Regions from separate parts of the Streptomyces sp. NPDC058579 genome, predicted to be linked through region 1. Evidence: riboswitches for the same ligand, from Rfam matches in the RefSeq annotation. Region 1 holds a riboswitch; each other region holds the start of a gene.

Region 1 (4,063 bases):
AGTCGTCCTCGAACAGCGGGTCCTCGATGGAGACCAGCGGGTACGCGGCGACGAGCTCCTCGTAGTACTCGGTCATCTCGGCGGCCGAGCGGGTCTTGCCCTCGAACGCGTACGAGCCGTCCTTGTAGAACTCGGACGCGGCGACGTCGAGCGCGAGCGCGATGTCCTTGCCCGGGACGTAGCCGGCCTGCTTGATGGCCTCCAGGATGAGGTCGAGCGCCTCACGGTTGGAGTCCAGGTTCGGGGCGAAGCCGCCCTCGTCGCCGAGGCCGGTGGACAGGCCCTTGGTCTTCAGGACGGACTTGAGGGTGTGGTAGACCTCCGTGCCCCAGCGCAGGGCCTCGGAGAAGGACTCCGCGCCGATCGGCGCGATCATGAACTCCTGGATGTCCACGTTGGAGTCGGCGTGCGAGCCGCCGTTCAGGATGTTCATCATCGGAACGGGCAGCAGGTGCGCGTTCGGGCCGCCGAGGTAGCGGAAGAGCGGGAGGTCGGAGGCCTCGGACGCGGCGTGCGCGACGGCGAGGGAGACGCCGAGGATGGCGTTGGCGCCGAGGGAGGCCTTGTTGTCCGTGGCGTCCAGGTCGAACATGGCCTGGTCGATGAGGCGCTGCTCGGTGGCGTCGTAGCCGACGAGCTCCGGGCCGATCTGCTCGATCACGGCGAGGACGGCCTTCTCGACGCCCTTGCCCTGGTAGCGGTTCTTGTCTCCGTCACGGAGCTCAATGGCCTCGAACGCACCGGTGGAGGCACCGGACGGAACGGCAGCACGGCCGGTGCTGCCGTCGTCGAGGCCTACCTCGACCTCGACCGTGGGGTTGCCTCGGGAGTCCAGGATTTCCCGGGCTACGACGACGTCGATGGACGGCACGAGCATCTCCTTCTGGGATGTGACGCTAGATGTGACGCATGCGGTGCAGGGTCGCTTTGGCCTTGCGACAAGAGCCTATCCGGCTCGCGGGCTCCAGCCAGCCGGGCGCCCGCCCCCTGGGACGAAAAAGGACCCAAGGGCATGCATCTCGGGCCAAAGGGCCTCAGAACTACTCGGCGGTAACCGCGCGGGTCGAGCGATGGGCTCGTACGAACAGGCCCCGGACAGGTCGCGCGACCGGCCCCGGACAGCGCGGAACCCCGGCCCGGAGCGCACGGGGGAAGAAACGCTCCGGACCGGGGTGGTCACCGCGGGAGGGTCGTAGGACTCGCGTGAGCCGCCGGACTCACGCGAGCCGTCGGGCTCACTTCAGGTGAAGCTGCTGGCCCGGGTAGATCAGGTCGGCGTCCTCGACGACGTCCTTGTTGAGCTCGAAGAGCTTCGCCCAGCCGCCCTTGACGTCGTGGGCGGCGGCGATCGTGCTCAGGGTGTCGCCGGAGACGACCTTGTACTCGCCGTCGCCCTTCTTGACCTTCTTGCCGGTCGGGGTGGTGACGGTCTTCTTGGCCTCGGCCTTGGGCGCCGCCTTCGGGGCGGTCCGCTGCTCGCTGCGGGTCGTCGGCTGCTCGGCCTGACGCTCCTGCTTCGGCGCGCTCTCCGCGACGGTGCCGGGGGAGGCGGACGAGAGGCCGACGCCACAGCTCGGCCAGGCGCCCTTGCCCTGACCGGCCAGGACCTTCTCGGCGATCGCAATCTGCTGCGACTTGGAGGCCTGGTCGGCGCTGGCGGCGTACGCGGTGCCACCGAAGGCGGCCCACGTGGAGTTCGAGAACTGCAGGCCACCGTAGTAGCCGTTGCCGGTGTTGATGGACCAGTTGCCACCGGACTCGCACTGGGCGACCTTGTCCCACTCGGAGACGGTGGCGGCCGAGGCGGCGCCGGCGCCCATCAGGGGGGCGGCGACGGCGACACCGGCGACACCGGCGAGGGCGACGGCGCGGGTGGCCTTGGAGGGACGACGGTGTTTGCCCTTGGCAGAAAACAGCATGGGACTTCTCCTCACCGACGCCTACGAGGTGAGCTGTCGGGTTCGGGCCATGTGAGTTGCCCGGCCGCGCGACCTAGCGCGCGGCTTCACCCCAAGCCGTTCCTTCGGCCGTCTGTCTCAACGGCCGGGGACGGCACTTACCTTGGGTCCCCCGCTCCTGCCTACGGCGCTTACGCGACGACTGTTCCCATCGGCCGACGGCAGGATTCGGCGTTTCGGTCGACGGGGCCCGCGGTGGCGAGCGGTCATGACCGTAGACACAGACCCGGGGGAAGTTCAAAGACGTCCATGGGGGACAAAACGCCCCTACTTGCCTCGGGACGAAGGGTGTTTACGCAGGTGAGAGGTGACGGAAGGGGAGTTCACGGACGAGACACGCCAGTTGAGGCGAAGAGACCCATGTCTCACTTGCGCAGAACCGGACATTCAGCCCCGAACCGCCCCTACTTCGCGTCCGCTTCGCCGGTCTTGTCCGCAGGCGTCCCGAGCGTCAGATCGAGGCTCTGGCCAGGGAGGATGAGGTCCGGGTCGCCACCCACGGTCGAGCGGTTGGCGTCGTAGAGGGCGCCCCAGCCGCCGGGGAGTTCGTTCCGCTGGGCGATCTCGGTGAGGTTGTCGCCGGGCTTGACGGTGTATTCACCGATAGTGTCAGCGATGCCCTGAGAGGGCGTTTTGTCCGTGTCGCCCTCGCTGCCCTTACTGCCCCGGTTCGCACGCTCCTCGGTCGAACCATCCGCCGTCGGCGCGTCAGACGGCGAGGCGTGACGGCCCGTTTCGCGATCCTTGTCCGTATTGCCCGTCTCGTCCGGTGCCGCGTCGCCCCGGTGCTTGCCGGTACCCGGCGCGGACGGGGTGGTCGGCGTGGTGGACGTCTCGGGCGTCGTCGGCGTGGTGGACGTCTCGGGCGTGGTGGAGGTCTCGGGGGTGGCCGTGGACGGCGTGGAGACCTCGTTGGAAGGGGCGGAGGGGGTGGAGGGCCCCTGACCCTTCGAGGAGCCGTCCGGGAGGCCGGCGGTGCGGTTGGACTCGGGGCGCGGTCCGGTGGGCTCGGACGGCTCGACGACCGGGCCCGGGTCGACGTCGGGCGCGGCGCCGTCGTTGGTGAGGCCGGCGATCGGCGCGCAGGTGGCCCACTGGGTGTCACCCGCGGCAAGGGCCCTTTCGGCCACCGCGATCTGCTGGGCGCGGCTGGCGAGGTCCGCGCTCGTCGCGTACGACAGACCGCCGTGACGCTCCCAGCTCTCCTGCGTGAACTGCAGTCCGCCGTAGAGCCCGTTGCCGAAGTGTGCGCTCCACTGGCCCCCCGAGGAGCACTCCGCGACCCGGTCCCAGGTGGCGGCGTCGGCGGCGGACGCGGAGCCCGCCGCCAGGAGGGGCAACGCGAGGGCCGATCCCGTCACGCCTGCGGCGACGACGATGGCGGGGGCCTGGCGGGGTCTGCGGTGTCGTCCGTTCCCGGAGCGCATGCGGAGCTGCCTTTCGCGTGACTGCTGAGGTGACGGTGAACGTAGCCGCATTCGAACGTCAGTCACAAGTCGATGCAGCGGAGATCACGTAAAAGTCACAGTCTTGACGGACTGTCAGTTCTCAACCGGGGCAAACTCCACCGGAAGGGTGCGCAAGCCGCGCATGATGAGCCCGCCGCGCCACCGCAATTCGTCCGGATCGGCGCCAAGTCGCAGGTCCGGGAGGCGGGTCAGCAGCGTCTCGAGGGCGATCTGCCCTTCGAGCCGGGCGAGCGGCGCGCCGATGCAGTAGTGGATGCCGTGCCCGTAGCCGAGATGCTGGTTGTCGCGCCGGGACAGATCGAGCGTGTCGGGCGTGTCGAAGCGCGCCGGGTCGCGGTCGGCGGCGGCGAGCACGACGAGGACCGGGTCGCCCGCCGGGATCTCCTGGCCGCCGATCGTCAGCGGTTCCATGGCGTACCGCCAGGTCGCCATCTCCACCGGCCCGTCGTAGCGCAGCAGCTCCTCGACACCGCTTTCCAGCAACTCCCGCTCCCCCGCGGCGAGCGAGGCCTGGAGGCGCTCGCGCTGGCCGGGATGACGAAGCAGGGCGTAAACCCCGTTCCCGACCAGATTCACGGTCGTCTCGAAGCCGGCGAAGAGAAGGATGAAGGCCATGGCGGCGGCCTCGTTCTCGGT
Region 2 (4,063 bases), on a different contig from region 1:
CGAGGCGATCGGGGCGACGACGGTCGGGCGGGAGGCGAGCCAGGCCAGGGCGACGGTGGCGAGCTCCGCGCCGTGCGCCTCGGCCACGGTGTCGAGCGCGGCGAGGATCCGCCGGCCCCGCTCGGTCTTCGCGTGCTCGGCGGCGCCCTCGGCGCGGACGCTGTCGACGGTCTTCCCGGCGCGGTACTTGCCCGTGAGGAAGCCGGACGCCAGCGCGAAGTACGGGACGGCGGCGAGCCCGGCCCGCTCGGTGGTGGCCAGGAGCTCACCCTCGTACGTGTCGCGCGAGAGCAGGTTGTAGTGCGGCTGCAGGGCGACGTAGCGGGCGAGGCCCTCGGTCTCTGCGAAGTCGAGGGAGGCCTGGAGCCGCTCGGGCGAGATGTTGGAGGCGGCGACGGCCCGCACCTTGCCCTCCCTCACCAGCTGGTCGAGGGCTGTGACGATCTCCTCGACCGGGACGGTCGGGTCGTCGAAGTGCGAGTAGTACAGGTCGATGTGGTCGGTCCCGAGCCGGCGCAGCGACTCCTCGACCGCGCCCTTGATCGTGGTCGCGGCGAGGCCCTTGTACCGGGGGTGCGCGCCGACCTTCGTGGCGATGACGACCTCGGAGCGATTGCCGCGGGAGGCCAGCCACTTGCCGATGACCGTCTCGGACTCTCCGCCCTGGTTGCCCTCGGCCCACGCGGAGTACATGTCGGCGGTGTCGACGAAGTTGCCGCCCGCGGCGGTGTAGGCGTCCAGGACCGCGAAGGACTGTTCCTCGCTGGAGGACCAGCCGAAGACGTTGCCGCCGAGCGCGAGGGGGAAGACGTTCAGGTCGGAAGTGCCCAGAGGGCGCAGTGAGGTCATGGGACGGTACAACGACCGCCCCCGGTACGGGTATTCCGGCAGCCCTGACGTGGGGGGGGTGCCGCCAGGACTGCCGGAGTCGTAAGGCCTCGGGAGGGGTCCTTGGACGTCCCTAGACCGAGAGGCCCTTGCTTCCGAGCCAGGCCGCCGGGTCGATGCCCGCGCCGCCCGGGGTGTGGACCTCCAGGTGGAGGTGCGGGCCGGTCACGTTGCCGGTCGCGCCCACGCGCCCGATCGTGTCGCCGGTGCCCACGGTCTGGCCGACGCTCGCCGTCATCGAGGACAGGTGCGCGTACCAGACCTCCGTACCGTCCTCGAGCTCCAGGACGATCCGGTAGCCGTACGAGCCCGACCAGCCGGCCGACTTGATGGTGCCGCCGTGCACGGCCTTGACCGGCGTGCCGGTGGGCGCCGCGAAGTCGAGGCCCGTGTGCTGGCCGGAGGACCACATGGAGCCGGACTGGCCGTACGTGGAGGTGATCGTGTACGAGGACGTGGGCAGCGAGTAGCTCGCGGCGAGCTTCGCCAGGCGCTCCGCCTCGGCCTTCGCCGCCGCTTCCTCCTCGGCCTTCTTCTTCGCCGCGGCCGCTTCCTTCTCGGCCTTGTCCGCCTTGGCCGCGGCCTCGACGGCGGCCTTCTCGGCGGCGGCCTTCTCCGCCGCGGCCTTCTCGGCGGCGTCGGCGGAGGCCTGCTGCTGCTCGGCCTGCTGCAGGATGCGGGCGCGCAGCGCCTCACCGGCGTCGGCGGTCGAGGCGGAGGCGGACTGGCCGCTTCCGGCCTTCTCGACGCCGTCGGCCGGCAGGGCGAGGGTGGCCGTGAGCGGCTGGGGGTTGGTCGTACCGGAGTCCGAACCGCCCGCGCCGTCGCCGCCGTCGGAGATGAGCTCGCCGACACCGGGCAGCTCGGAGGCGTCCGGCAGGTTCAGGTCGGGCAGCGATATCGAGACCGGGGGCTTCTCCTTGGCGGTCGCCATGCCGCCCGCGCCGACGGCCGCGATGACGCCGACGCCGAGGACGGTGGAGGAACGGGCGAAGCCGGAGCGCTGCTTCACGACGCGGTGGCGGCCACCCGAACGGGCCTGCTGGCGCAGGGAGTCCTCGGTCGGGTTCCACTCCCCCAACGTCGTCGCGTTGTCGTCCGTCCCGGCGGCACCACGGGCACCGAACGCGTTGAACCCGTCAGAAAGACCGTCGGGGGCAGGGCTGTTGGACGCCACGGAGGCGTGCTCCTTTCCTTCCTTCTCGCCTACCGGGTTAGCTGACGGGTTCGGAGCAGGAAGGTCTCCTACGGGCGGTTCCGCACGAGTGCGAAGGTGCCCGATTCACCCCAAGTAGTGGTTCCCCGGTTCCCTTTCAGGATTCGGCGCACGCGCGCGGTGCCGTCTCTTACGACGGCTGGGACGACCGCGCTGCGTTATCGAACGTTAATAGACACGAGGGCCGGATTCCAAGCTGTTCCTGTTGATCATTCCCAAGATTGAGCTGGTACAGCCCGATTTGAGCCCGCTTCAGTACGGAGTCTTGCCGCCACCCCGAATCTGATGGTTCGTCAATTGTTATCGGAGCGGTACGCCTCCACTACGCAAGGTCACGGCGTACGTCAGGGGTGCGTCAGGGCGTACGTCACGGCACCACGGGCATCGTCCGGCGCCGCTCCGGCTGCCCCGCTCCCGGCCGGCTCACGGCGAGCAGCGCCATGTCGTCGGTGGAGCCCCCGCCCGTGTACCGGCGGACGTCGTCGACGAGCGCGTCGAGCAGCTCCTCCGGCCCGGGGAAGATCCTCCCGGCGAGCCGCTCGGCCGGTTCGTAGAAGGCCCCCGAGGCATCGCGCGCCTCGGAGAGCCCGTCGGTGTAGAGGAGCAGCGTGGCGCCGGGCGGGTACGGGGCCTCGTCGGCCCGGTCCGGCCAGACGGCCAGCTCGCCCATGCCGAGCGGCAGCGCGGGCTCGGTCGGCTCCAGGTGGGTCAGGCCCCCGTCCGCGTACAGCAGCAGCGGCTCGGGGTGGCCCCGGTTCACGACCCGTACCCGCCCGTTCCCGCGCGGGATCTCAGCAAGGACGGCCGTGGTGAACCCCTCGAAGGCGTCGAGTCCGGAGCGGCGGGTCCCCTCGCGAGCCAGCGCCCGTTCAAGGCGCTGGGCGACCCCCTCGAGGGAGGCCTCCTGCTCGGCCGCCTCGCGGAAGGCGCCGATCACGACGGCGACCGCCTCGACCGCGTCGAGCCCCTTGCCGCGCACGTCCCCGACCACGAGGCGGACCCCGAACGGCGTGTCCTGAACGGCAAAGAGGTCCCCGCCGATGAACGCGTCCGCCTGCGCGGCCTCGTAGCGGGCGGCGACCTGGAGCCCGCCGATCCGCTCGGCGGGCGTCGGCAGCACGGCCTTCTGCGCGGTCTCCGCGATCACCCGCGCCGAGGCGAGCCGCTCGCCGCTGCGCCGCACGACCCGGTTGATCAGCAGGGCGAGGGCGGAGACGGTGACGACGGTCAGCGTCTCGGTGAGGGCGGGGATGTCGTTGGCGGTGCCGTTGTAGAGGTGCAGCCCGATGCCGGCGAGGACGGCGGCGATGCCGGTGAGCAGCGTCGTCAGCATGGAGAAGAAGGGGGCGGCGATGAGCGGGGCGGCGGAGAACATCGGGGAGGCCGTGTACGCGGCGGGGGTGGCCAGGTCGAAGACGATCCCGCCGAGGATCACCAGCGGCGGCAGGGCCCGGATGAAGCGCCGGGCCCGCTCGGCCCGCCGGCGCGGGGCGCGCGGGGAGAGGCCGTTGCGCGAGCCGTTCCCCAGTCCCTGGGCCCGCCCGTTCAGCGGCGGTCGTGTCGGCCCCTTCGCCCGCCCGTTCGCCTGTCGTTTCGCCCGCCCGTGCCCCCGGTCCGGCCCTCGTTCCCGCCCCTGCCCCTGGCCCTGCCCCACCTGTGGTCTCCTGCCCGGTCCGTACACGGCACGGCGACGGACGGTACCGCGCCCTCCCCAGGGTGGCGGGAGCCGCGCCGCTCTGCGACCCCCGCTCGGCCATGTGGGGGATGCGGGGCAGGGGGACACGAGGCAGGGGGACACGACGAAGGCCCGGATCCAGTGACTGGATCCGGGCCTTCGTTGCTACTGAGTAGCGGGGACAGGATTTGAACCTGCGACCTCTGGGTTATGAGCCCAGCGAGCTACCGAGCTGCTCCACCCCGCGTCGGTGAATATGACCTTACGGCATGGTGAGCCGATCC
Region 3 (4,063 bases), on a different contig from region 1:
CTCCGAGGCTCTGATCGCGCCGGCGTTCCTCGAGACCGAGGTCGAGCGTCTGGTGCGCAACCGTCTCGACGAGATTCCGCACGAGACGGCCAACCCGGCCCGCCGGGCGGCCAAGCAGCTCTCCAAGGAGCTCTTCCCGGCCGAGTCCCGCATGTCCCGGCCGCGCCAGGGCACCGAGGAGACGGTGGCGGCCATCGACGCCGCCGCCGTCCGCGCCTTCTTCCAGACCCACCTCCGGCCGTCCACGGCGACCGCCGTGGTCGTCGGCGACCTGACCGACGTGGACCTGGACAAGGTCCTCGCCGAGTCGCTGGGCGCCTGGACGGGGAACAGCGCGGAGTCCCGGCCCATGCCTCCGATCACGGCCGACGACGCCGGCCGTGTGGTCATCGTCGACCGGCCGGGCGCCGTCCAGACCCAGTTGCTGATCGGCCGCGTGGGCGCCGACCGGCACGACCGCGTCTGGCCCGCCCAGGTCCTCGGCACGTACTGCCTCGGCGGCACGCTCACCTCCCGCCTGGACCGCGTCCTGCGCGAGGAGAAGGGCTACACCTACGGTGTCCGGGCCTTCGGTCAGGTCCTGCGCTCCGACGGCGCGGGCAACGGTGCCTCGATGCTCGCCATCAGCGGCTCCGTGGACACCCCCAACACCGGCCCGGCACTTGACGACCTGTGGAAGGTGCTGCGCACCCTCGCGGCCGAGGGTCTGACGGACGCCGAGCGCGACGTGGCCGTGCAGAACCTGGTGGGCGTGGCGCCGCTCAAGTACGAGACCGCCGCCTCCGTCGCGGCGACGCTCGCCGACCAGGTCGAGCAGCACCTCCCGGACGACTTCCAGGCGCAGTTGTACGCGCGCCTGGTCGAGACCGGCACGGTCGAGGCGACGGCGGCCGTCGTCAACGCCTTCCCGGTGGACCGGCTCGTCACCGTGCTCGTGGGTGACGCGGCCGAGATCGAGGAGCCGGTGCGGGCCCTCGGCATCGGCGAAGTCACCGTCGTCACCGGCTGATTGAGCCGCGCCGCTGCTGCGGCGGAGTGTCCGGAGGACCCTGACGTCACGTTACGTCAGGGTCCTCCGCTTTGTCCGTATTGATGTATAGCGTGGTTGTATGCCCTGTGGCATGTCTTACAAACAGGCGTGTCTGTTTGGTGATTGAAAGACGATCCGCATAGCGTCGGTCCGGCTGTTCGCCAGTTGCACCCGCCGCACCCGCGGCATCGGACAGTCATCGCCGAGTCCCCGTCAGGCGCGAGCCTGGGGAGCCGGGGACCCACACGAAGTCCCTGGGGTGAATCGGACGCCTTCGCATCCGTGCGGAGGGGCCCGTAGGAGACCTTCCTGCTCCGAACCCGTCAGCTAACCCGGTAGGCGAGAAGGAAGGAAAGGATCAGCCACTACATGGCGTTCACCCGTGCCACCGGGAAGCATCGTGGTCCGAGCCGTCTGGCGCGCCGCAGCGCGGGCGTCGCCGGCGTCGCGACCCTCGCCACCGCCGGCGTCATCGGCACCCTCGCCTCCCCGGCGCTCGCCGTCGACACGGACGCCCCCTCCCTGGAGGACACCGGCCTGACCCAGGTCGTCGTCGCCGACAACGCCCTCGCCGACAAGATCGACGCCCAGGCCGCCGCGCAGGAGCGCGAGGCCGCCGAGGCCGAGGCGAAGCGCGTCGCCGAGGCCCGCGCCAAGGCGGAGGCCAAGCGCAAGGCGGAGGCCCGCGCCAAGGAGGTCCGCGCCGCCAAGGAGCGCGCCGCCCGCGAGGCCGAGCGCAAGCGCCTGAACTCCTTCCAGTCCCCCGTGGCCGGCTCGTACGTCTCCACCGGCTACCAGGCCGGCGGCTCCCTCTGGTCCTCCGGCAGCCACTCCGGCGTCGACTTCCACGCCGCCTACGGCACCAAGGTCGTCTCCGTCGGCTCCGGCACCGTCGTCGAGGCCGGCTGGGGCGGCGCGTACGGCAACAACATCGTCATCCGGATGAACGACGGCACGTACACCCAGTACGGGCACCTCTCGGCCATCAGTGTCTCCGTCGGCCAGTCCGTCACTCCGGGCCGGCAGATAGGGATCTCGGGGTCGACCGGCAACTCGACCGGCCCGCACCTCCACTTCGAGGCCCGCACCACCGCCGAGTACGGCTCCGACATCAACCCGGTCGCGTACCTCCGCGCCCGCGGCGTGAACGTCTGACCGACCGGCCGCGCACGTCAGAAAAGCCCCGGCTCGTACTGAGCCGGGGCTTTTCGCTGACCCATCGCTGACCAAAAGATATCCATGGTTAACGAGGACCCGTCGGAAATGCCGCCCCGCTGCAATAGAGTCACCGGACAACCGGTTTCGCGCGTATTAAGGCGGAGGTCGATCATGCGCATTCCCGCGCACTCGGTGTGCACGGCGATCCGGGACGACATCGTCACCGGCGTCTTCGAGCGCGGCGGCCGGCTGACCGAGGAGCAGCTGGCCCGCCGATACGGAGTCTCCCGCGTCCCGGTCCGCGAGGCGCTGCGCACCCTGGAGTCCGAGGGCTTCGTGATCACCCGCCGGCACGCGGGCGCGCAGGTGGCCGAGCCCACCGAGCAGGAGGCGGCCGACCTCCTGGACATGCGCTCGCTGCTTGAACCGCTCGGCGCCGCCCGGGCCGCGCAGCGCCGTACCGACGCGCACCTCAAGGTGCTGCGCGGCCTGGTCAGACTGGGGCAGGAGCGGGCCAGGCGCGGACAGGGGGACGATCTGCGCTCGCTCGGCGGCTGGTTCCACGAGACCCTGGCGCAGGCCTCGGGCAGCCCGGCGCTCACCGCCCTGCTCACCCAGCTGCGGCACAAGATCGCCTGGATGTACGCGGTCGAGGCCCCCGCCCAGCCGGTCGAGGCGTGGGCGGAGCACGGGGCGATCGTGGACGCGGTGGCGCGCGGCGACGCCGAACGGGCCCGCGCCCTGACCGCGCTGCACGCCGAGCGCTCTCTGCTGCTGCACCGGCTGAAGCGCCCCGACCGTCCGCCGCGCGGGCGTGTGAGGACTTCGCAACATGTCGTCAACACCGCGAGCGGCCGGAATTAACGAGCGGGCCGTATACAAAGAGCGGGAATTCTCGGGGGCTTTCTTCGTGCTGCCCGGAATGCTGGAATCGCGACGCGGAGCGGCCCGGAATCAGGAAAAGAAAGAAGCCGCACCCGCCGTCATTTCGGCGTGTGCGGCTTCCCGCGAATTCGGCCCGGACGTCCGTCCGGCCGGAGATCCGTCAGACGGTCTCGGGGAGCTCCTCGAGACCCTCGGCAACCAGCTTCGCCAGACGGTCGAGCGCGGCCTCGGCGCCTTCGGAGTCCGAAGCGAGCACGATCTCCTCGCCGCCCTGCGCACCCAGACCGAGCACCGCGAGCATCGACGCGGCGTTCACCGGGTTGCCATCGGCCTTGGCGATCGTCACGGGGACGCCGGAGGCCGTGGCGGCACGGACGAAGATGGAGGCGGGGCGGGCGTGCAGGCCCTCGGCCCAACCGACGTTGACGCGGCGCTCAGCCATGGTGTTGCCCTTCAAGTCTCAAGCGGGTTGTCTAGACCAGTCTCTCACGGGTCGCGGGGTGCTCGTCGCCGACCTTCGGCCCCCGCCGGGGGGCCGTTCGGTCCTCCTTACCTTGCATGGCGCACACGTGCCGCGCGACCGGTGCCCGTGTCGTACCCCGGCCGTACGCTTGGCCCATGCAGAGCGCGTCGGAACGGCCGGAGCAAGCGGAACACGAGTACCCCGACCACTGGGAAGCGGACGTCGTCCTCCGCGACGGCGGCACCGCGCGCATCAGGCCCATCACCGCCGACGACGCCGACCGGCTGGTCAGCTTCTACGAGCAGGTCTCCGACGAGTCGAAGTACTACCGCTTCTTCGCGCCCTACCCCCGGCTCTCCGCCAAGGACGTGCACCGCTTCACCCACCACGACTTCGTGGACCGGGTGGGCCTCGCGGCCACGGTCGGCGGCGAGTTCATCGCCACCGTGCGGTACGACCGGATCGACGACCGCGGCATGCCCGCCTCCTCGCCCGCCGACGAGGCGGAGGTCGCCTTCCTCGTCCAG
Region 4 (4,063 bases), on a different contig from region 1:
GCGACGGCGCGCCGCACCTGCGCTGAGCCCTTCGAAGGCCTGATATGGAAAGGACCGATATGTCCGAGAAGTTCAAGCCGGTCACCGGCGAGGAGCGCGAGAACGGCAAGTTCCCCAAGGGGCTGGTCCTCCGGCTCTTCGCGTACCTCGTGGCCGGGCACCTCTTCGCCGGGTTCCTCTATCTGCTGTTCGCCCTGGGCGCGCAGAACCAGTGACACGCGGCAGGTGCGGTCACGCCTCGACGACGAGCCGCTCGCGCAGCCGCGCACGGGTCTCCGGGCTGAGCTTCAGGCCGTCGGTGAGGTAGTTCTCGGCCGTCCCCCAGGTCTGCTCCATCGTCTCGAACGCGGCCCGCAGGTACTCCACCCGCGCGTCGAACAGCGGGCTGATCAGCTCCATCACCTCGGGCGCCATCGCGTCCGAGGCGGAGGAGGCGCGGCGCACCTTGTAGCGGCGGTGCGGGTCGTTCGACTTCACGTAGTCGGCCTCGATCGCCTCGCGCTCGACGCCCACCGCGAGCAGCGAGATGGCGATCGAGAGGCCGGCCCGGTCCTTGCCGGCCGCGCAGTGCATGAGCGCCGGGACGCTGTCCTCGGCGAGCGCGTGCAGGATGCGGCTGTGCTCCGCCGTCCGCTCGACGATCATCTGCCGGTACGAATCGGACATTCGGGTCGCCGCCTTGCCGTCCCCGAGGATCTCGCGGAGCTGCTCCAGCTCGCCGGAGCGGACGAGCTTCCAGAACTCCTTGCCGTCGGCCGGGTCGTTGAGCGGTATGTTCACATTCCGTACACCGGGCAGGTCGACGTCCGGGCCCTCGATCTTGACGTCGGCCTGATTGCGGAAGTCGAAGATCGTGTGCAGCCCGAGGGTGGAGAGGAACGCCGCGTCCTCCTCGGTGGCGTGGGCCAGGTGGCCGCTGCGGAAGAGGCGTCCGAAGCGCACCGCACCACCGTCCACGGTCGGCAGTCCGCCCACATCGCGGAAGTTGCGTACCCCGGTGAGCTCGGGTTCGGTCGACGGGACCTGGGGCAGCTGCTGCGTCACGAGTGCTCCTGAAGGTAGACGGATCGCGATCGGTTCCTGATCGATTCCTGGGGCAATCATCCCGGGTGTCGAGGGCTGTGCGCACCCCTGGGTAAGGGAATGGGCGTTCTGTCCGAATTAAACCCTTCGGTATAACGCGCCCTGGTTGCAGGGGAGATGGGATTCGGGGCGTGAGCAGCGTCTCAAAGGTGACGGACCGTGCCTGATCGTCCGGACCAATTCCCTGGCCGGAAAAGGAAATCGATCCTCCGTCATCCACGGAGGGTGACCGGAATTCGGTACGAATATCACGCCGCTGAATGCGCGTGGAATCGGGCGGCTTGTTCGGCTCGACCCCGCTCGTCTAGCGTCACGCTCAATCCGGTCGGACCGCCGAATCCTGCCACCGCCCGGAATCGAATCCGCACCCATCCACGTACGGCAGGAGCGGGGGACCCAGGTAAGTACGCCGCACCGGTCTGACCGGACGGCTTGGGGTTAAGCCGCGTGAGAACGCGGCCGGACATCTCCAGTCCGAACCCGACAGCTCACCTCGCAGGCGACGGAGAGGAATTCGCCATGCCCGCGAAGGGTAAGCATCGCCGTCCCAAGGTCAACCCGATCACGCGCGGATTCGTCGCCGCCGGCACCGGTGGCGCAGTCGTCGCCCTCCCGCTGCTCGGCGCGACCGGAGCCCACGCCGCCGAGAAGGCCGCTCCGACCGTGACGCCCGAGAAGGCCGTCACCGCCGTCGCCGTCACTCCCGCGAAGGCCCCGGCCGCTCCGGCCGCCGCCCCCGCGGCGAAGCCGAAGACGTACTCCGTCGTCCGCGGCGACTACCTGTCGAAGATCGCCGCCGAGCACGACCTCAACGGTGGCTGGCAGAAGCTCTACGCCGACAACCGCCAGGTCGTCGGCGAGAACCCGTCGCTGATCCTGCCCGGCATGAAGCTCACCCTCGGCGCCAAGTCGACGGCCGCCCCGAAGGCCGCGGCCCCCAAGGCTGCCCCGAAGGCCGCGCCCAAGGCCGCCCCGAAGGCCGAGAAGAAGTCCTCGTCCTCCGACACGAGCGAGTCGCGCGCCTCCCGCTCCTCCGAGCGCACCGCGGCCACCTCCACCCAGGACTCCGCCCCCGCGCAGGCCTCCTCCTCCGGCTGGGTCGCTCCGGTCGGCGGTGGCATCTCCACCCCGTACCGTGCCTCCGGCTCGATGTGGTCCTCCGGCTACCACACCGGTGTCGACTTCATCGCCTCCTCCGGCACCTCGGTGAAGGCCGTCGGCGCGGGCACCGTCCACTCGGCCGGCTGGAGCGGCTCGTACGGCAACGAGGTCGTCATCCAGCACGCCGACGGCACGTACTCCCAGTACGCCCACCTCTCCTCGCTCTCCGTCTCGGCCGGCCAGACCGTCACGGGCGGCCAGCAGATTGGCCTCTCCGGCTCGACCGGCAACTCCAGCGGCCCGCACCTGCACTTCGAGATCCGCACCGGCCCGAGCTACGGCTCGGACATCGACCCGCTGGCGTACCTGCGCCAGCACGGCGTCGGCATCTGACGCCTCCGCGTCACCCGCGTCATCCGCAGCACCCCACAGGGGCCCGGCACTTCGGTGTGCCGGGCCCCTGCGGCGTATTCCGGCTTTGTGGAATCTTGACCGGTGGCGTATCTCACCCGGCGTCAACCCCTCCTTACGGTCGCGTAGGTCACATGTGTAAGGGAAAGATGAACTCCCGTGGCAGACGATTCGAGATCAAGAGACATGAAGGCATTCGGGTCGTACGCGGCGATCGGGGACAGCTTCACCGAGGGCGTGGGAGATCCCGGGCCGGACGGGCAGTACGTCGGCTGGGCGGACCGTTTCGCGGTACTTCTCGCCGACCAATTGCCGGAGCACGACGCGTTCCGTTACGCCAATCTGGCCGTCCGAGGCCGGCTCCTCGACCAGATCGTCGCGGAGCAGGTTCCGAGGGCCAGGGAACTCGCCCCCGACCTGGTGAGTTTCTGCGCGGGCGGCAACGACATCATCCGGCCCGGCACCGACCCGGACGACGTCGCCGAGCGCTTCGAGCGCGCCGTCGCCGACCTGACGTCGGCCGTCGGCACGGTGATGGTGACGACCGGCTTCGACACCCGCGACGTACCCGTGCTGCGGCACCTGCGCGGCAAGATCGCGACGTACACCGCCCACGTCCGGTCCATCGCGGACCGCTACGACTGCCCGGTCCTCGACCTGTGGTCGCTCAAGTCCGTTCAGGACAGGCGGGCCTGGGACGGCGACCGGCTGCACCTCTCGCCGGAGGGGCACACCCGGGTCGCGCTGCGCGCCGCCCAGGTCCTCGGCATGGAGGTGCCGGCCGACCCGGACCAGGCCTGGCCGCCGCTGCCGCCGAGGGGGACCCTGGAGGTCCGCCGCGACGACATCCACTGGGCCAGGGAGTACCTCGTCCCGTGGATCGGGCGGCGGCTGCGGGGCGAGAGCTCGGGCGACGACGTCGCGGCCAAGCGGCCCGACCTCATGCCGCTCGGCGACCTCATGCCTCTCTGAGCAGTCTGTCGGGCGCGGCCGGAGCCGGAGCCGGGATCCGCTCCAGGACCCCGCCGGCGAACACGTCGTACAGCGGCAGCGTCTCCAGGTGGACGTAGCCGATGTGGCAGTCGCAGACGGCGAGCGGGCAGGCGCGCGGGCGCAGGGCGGCACGGTACGAGCCGTCGTACAGGTTGCCGAGCTCGGCCTTGACGAAGTGGCAGCGGCGCACGGTCCCTTCGCCGTCCACGGAGATCACCGACTCGCCGGTCCGGCAGGGCAGCCCGGCGGAGCGGTGCGGACGGCGGCTGTACGGGAAGAGGGGATCGAGGGCCGTCCAGCCCTCGGCCTCCTCGTCGGTGTACGTGTGGCCCTCCGCCGCGTTCACCCAGAGGTAGACCTCGGGCGGGAGGTCCGCGCGCAGCCGCAGAGCGTGCTCCCGGTGCTCGGGCAGGCCGACGACCCCGACGCTGAACCGGGTGCCCCTGGCCGCCAGCTCGCGGCACTTCGCGAGGAA

What was found. A riboswitch is a leader RNA that binds a small molecule or an ion and turns the genes downstream of it on or off. The one in region 1 is predicted to bind cyclic di-AMP.
Region 2: another riboswitch for cyclic di-AMP. It lies ahead of ACFWRO_RS03035 (M23 family metallopeptidase); the one in region 1 lies ahead of ACFWRO_RS34095 (transglycosylase family protein).
Region 3: another riboswitch for cyclic di-AMP. It lies ahead of ACFWRO_RS08305 (M23 family metallopeptidase); the one in region 1 lies ahead of ACFWRO_RS34095 (transglycosylase family protein).
Region 4: another riboswitch for cyclic di-AMP. It lies ahead of ACFWRO_RS04765 (peptidoglycan DD-metalloendopeptidase family protein); the one in region 1 lies ahead of ACFWRO_RS34095 (transglycosylase family protein).

Annotation. Positions count from the first base shown of each region.
Region 1 is NZ_JBHXPI010000057.1:7,708-11,770, reverse strand. Features, by position in the region: gene eno (phosphopyruvate hydratase) at 1-877, opposite strand, end outside; gene ACFWRO_RS34095 (transglycosylase family protein) at 1,236-1,919, opposite strand; cyclic di-AMP (ydaO/yuaA leader) riboswitch at 1,923-2,142, opposite strand; gene ACFWRO_RS34090 (transglycosylase family protein) at 2,363-3,385, opposite strand; gene ACFWRO_RS34085 (cytochrome P450) at 3,500-4,063, opposite strand, start outside.
Region 2 is NZ_JBHXPI010000001.1:635,661-639,723, reverse strand. Features, by position in the region: gene ACFWRO_RS03040 (aldo/keto reductase) at 1-849, opposite strand, end outside; gene ACFWRO_RS03035 (M23 family metallopeptidase) at 962-2,065, opposite strand; cyclic di-AMP (ydaO/yuaA leader) riboswitch at 2,077-2,224, opposite strand; gene ACFWRO_RS03030 (PP2C family protein-serine/threonine phosphatase) at 2,472-3,632, opposite strand; tRNA gene ACFWRO_RS03025 (tRNA-Met) at 3,953-4,026, opposite strand.
Region 3 is NZ_JBHXPI010000004.1:291,088-295,150, reverse strand. Features, by position in the region: gene ACFWRO_RS08310 (M16 family metallopeptidase) at 1-1,009, shown strand, start outside; cyclic di-AMP (ydaO/yuaA leader) riboswitch at 1,221-1,387, shown strand; gene ACFWRO_RS08305 (M23 family metallopeptidase) at 1,400-2,185, shown strand; gene ACFWRO_RS08300 (GntR family transcriptional regulator) at 2,360-3,052, shown strand; gene ACFWRO_RS08295 (HPr family phosphocarrier protein) at 3,234-3,515, opposite strand; gene ACFWRO_RS08290 (GNAT family N-acetyltransferase) at 3,692-4,063, shown strand, end outside.
Region 4 is NZ_JBHXPI010000002.1:415,967-420,029, forward strand. Features, by position in the region: gene ACFWRO_RS04750 (helix-turn-helix domain-containing protein) at 1-26, shown strand, start outside; gene ACFWRO_RS04755 (DUF6126 family protein) at 60-215, shown strand; gene ACFWRO_RS04760 (tyrosine-protein phosphatase) at 232-1,044, opposite strand; cyclic di-AMP (ydaO/yuaA leader) riboswitch at 1,439-1,598, shown strand; gene ACFWRO_RS04765 (peptidoglycan DD-metalloendopeptidase family protein) at 1,603-2,577, shown strand; gene ACFWRO_RS04770 (SGNH/GDSL hydrolase family protein) at 2,755-3,567, shown strand; gene ACFWRO_RS04775 (STM4011 family radical SAM protein) at 3,554-4,063, opposite strand, start outside.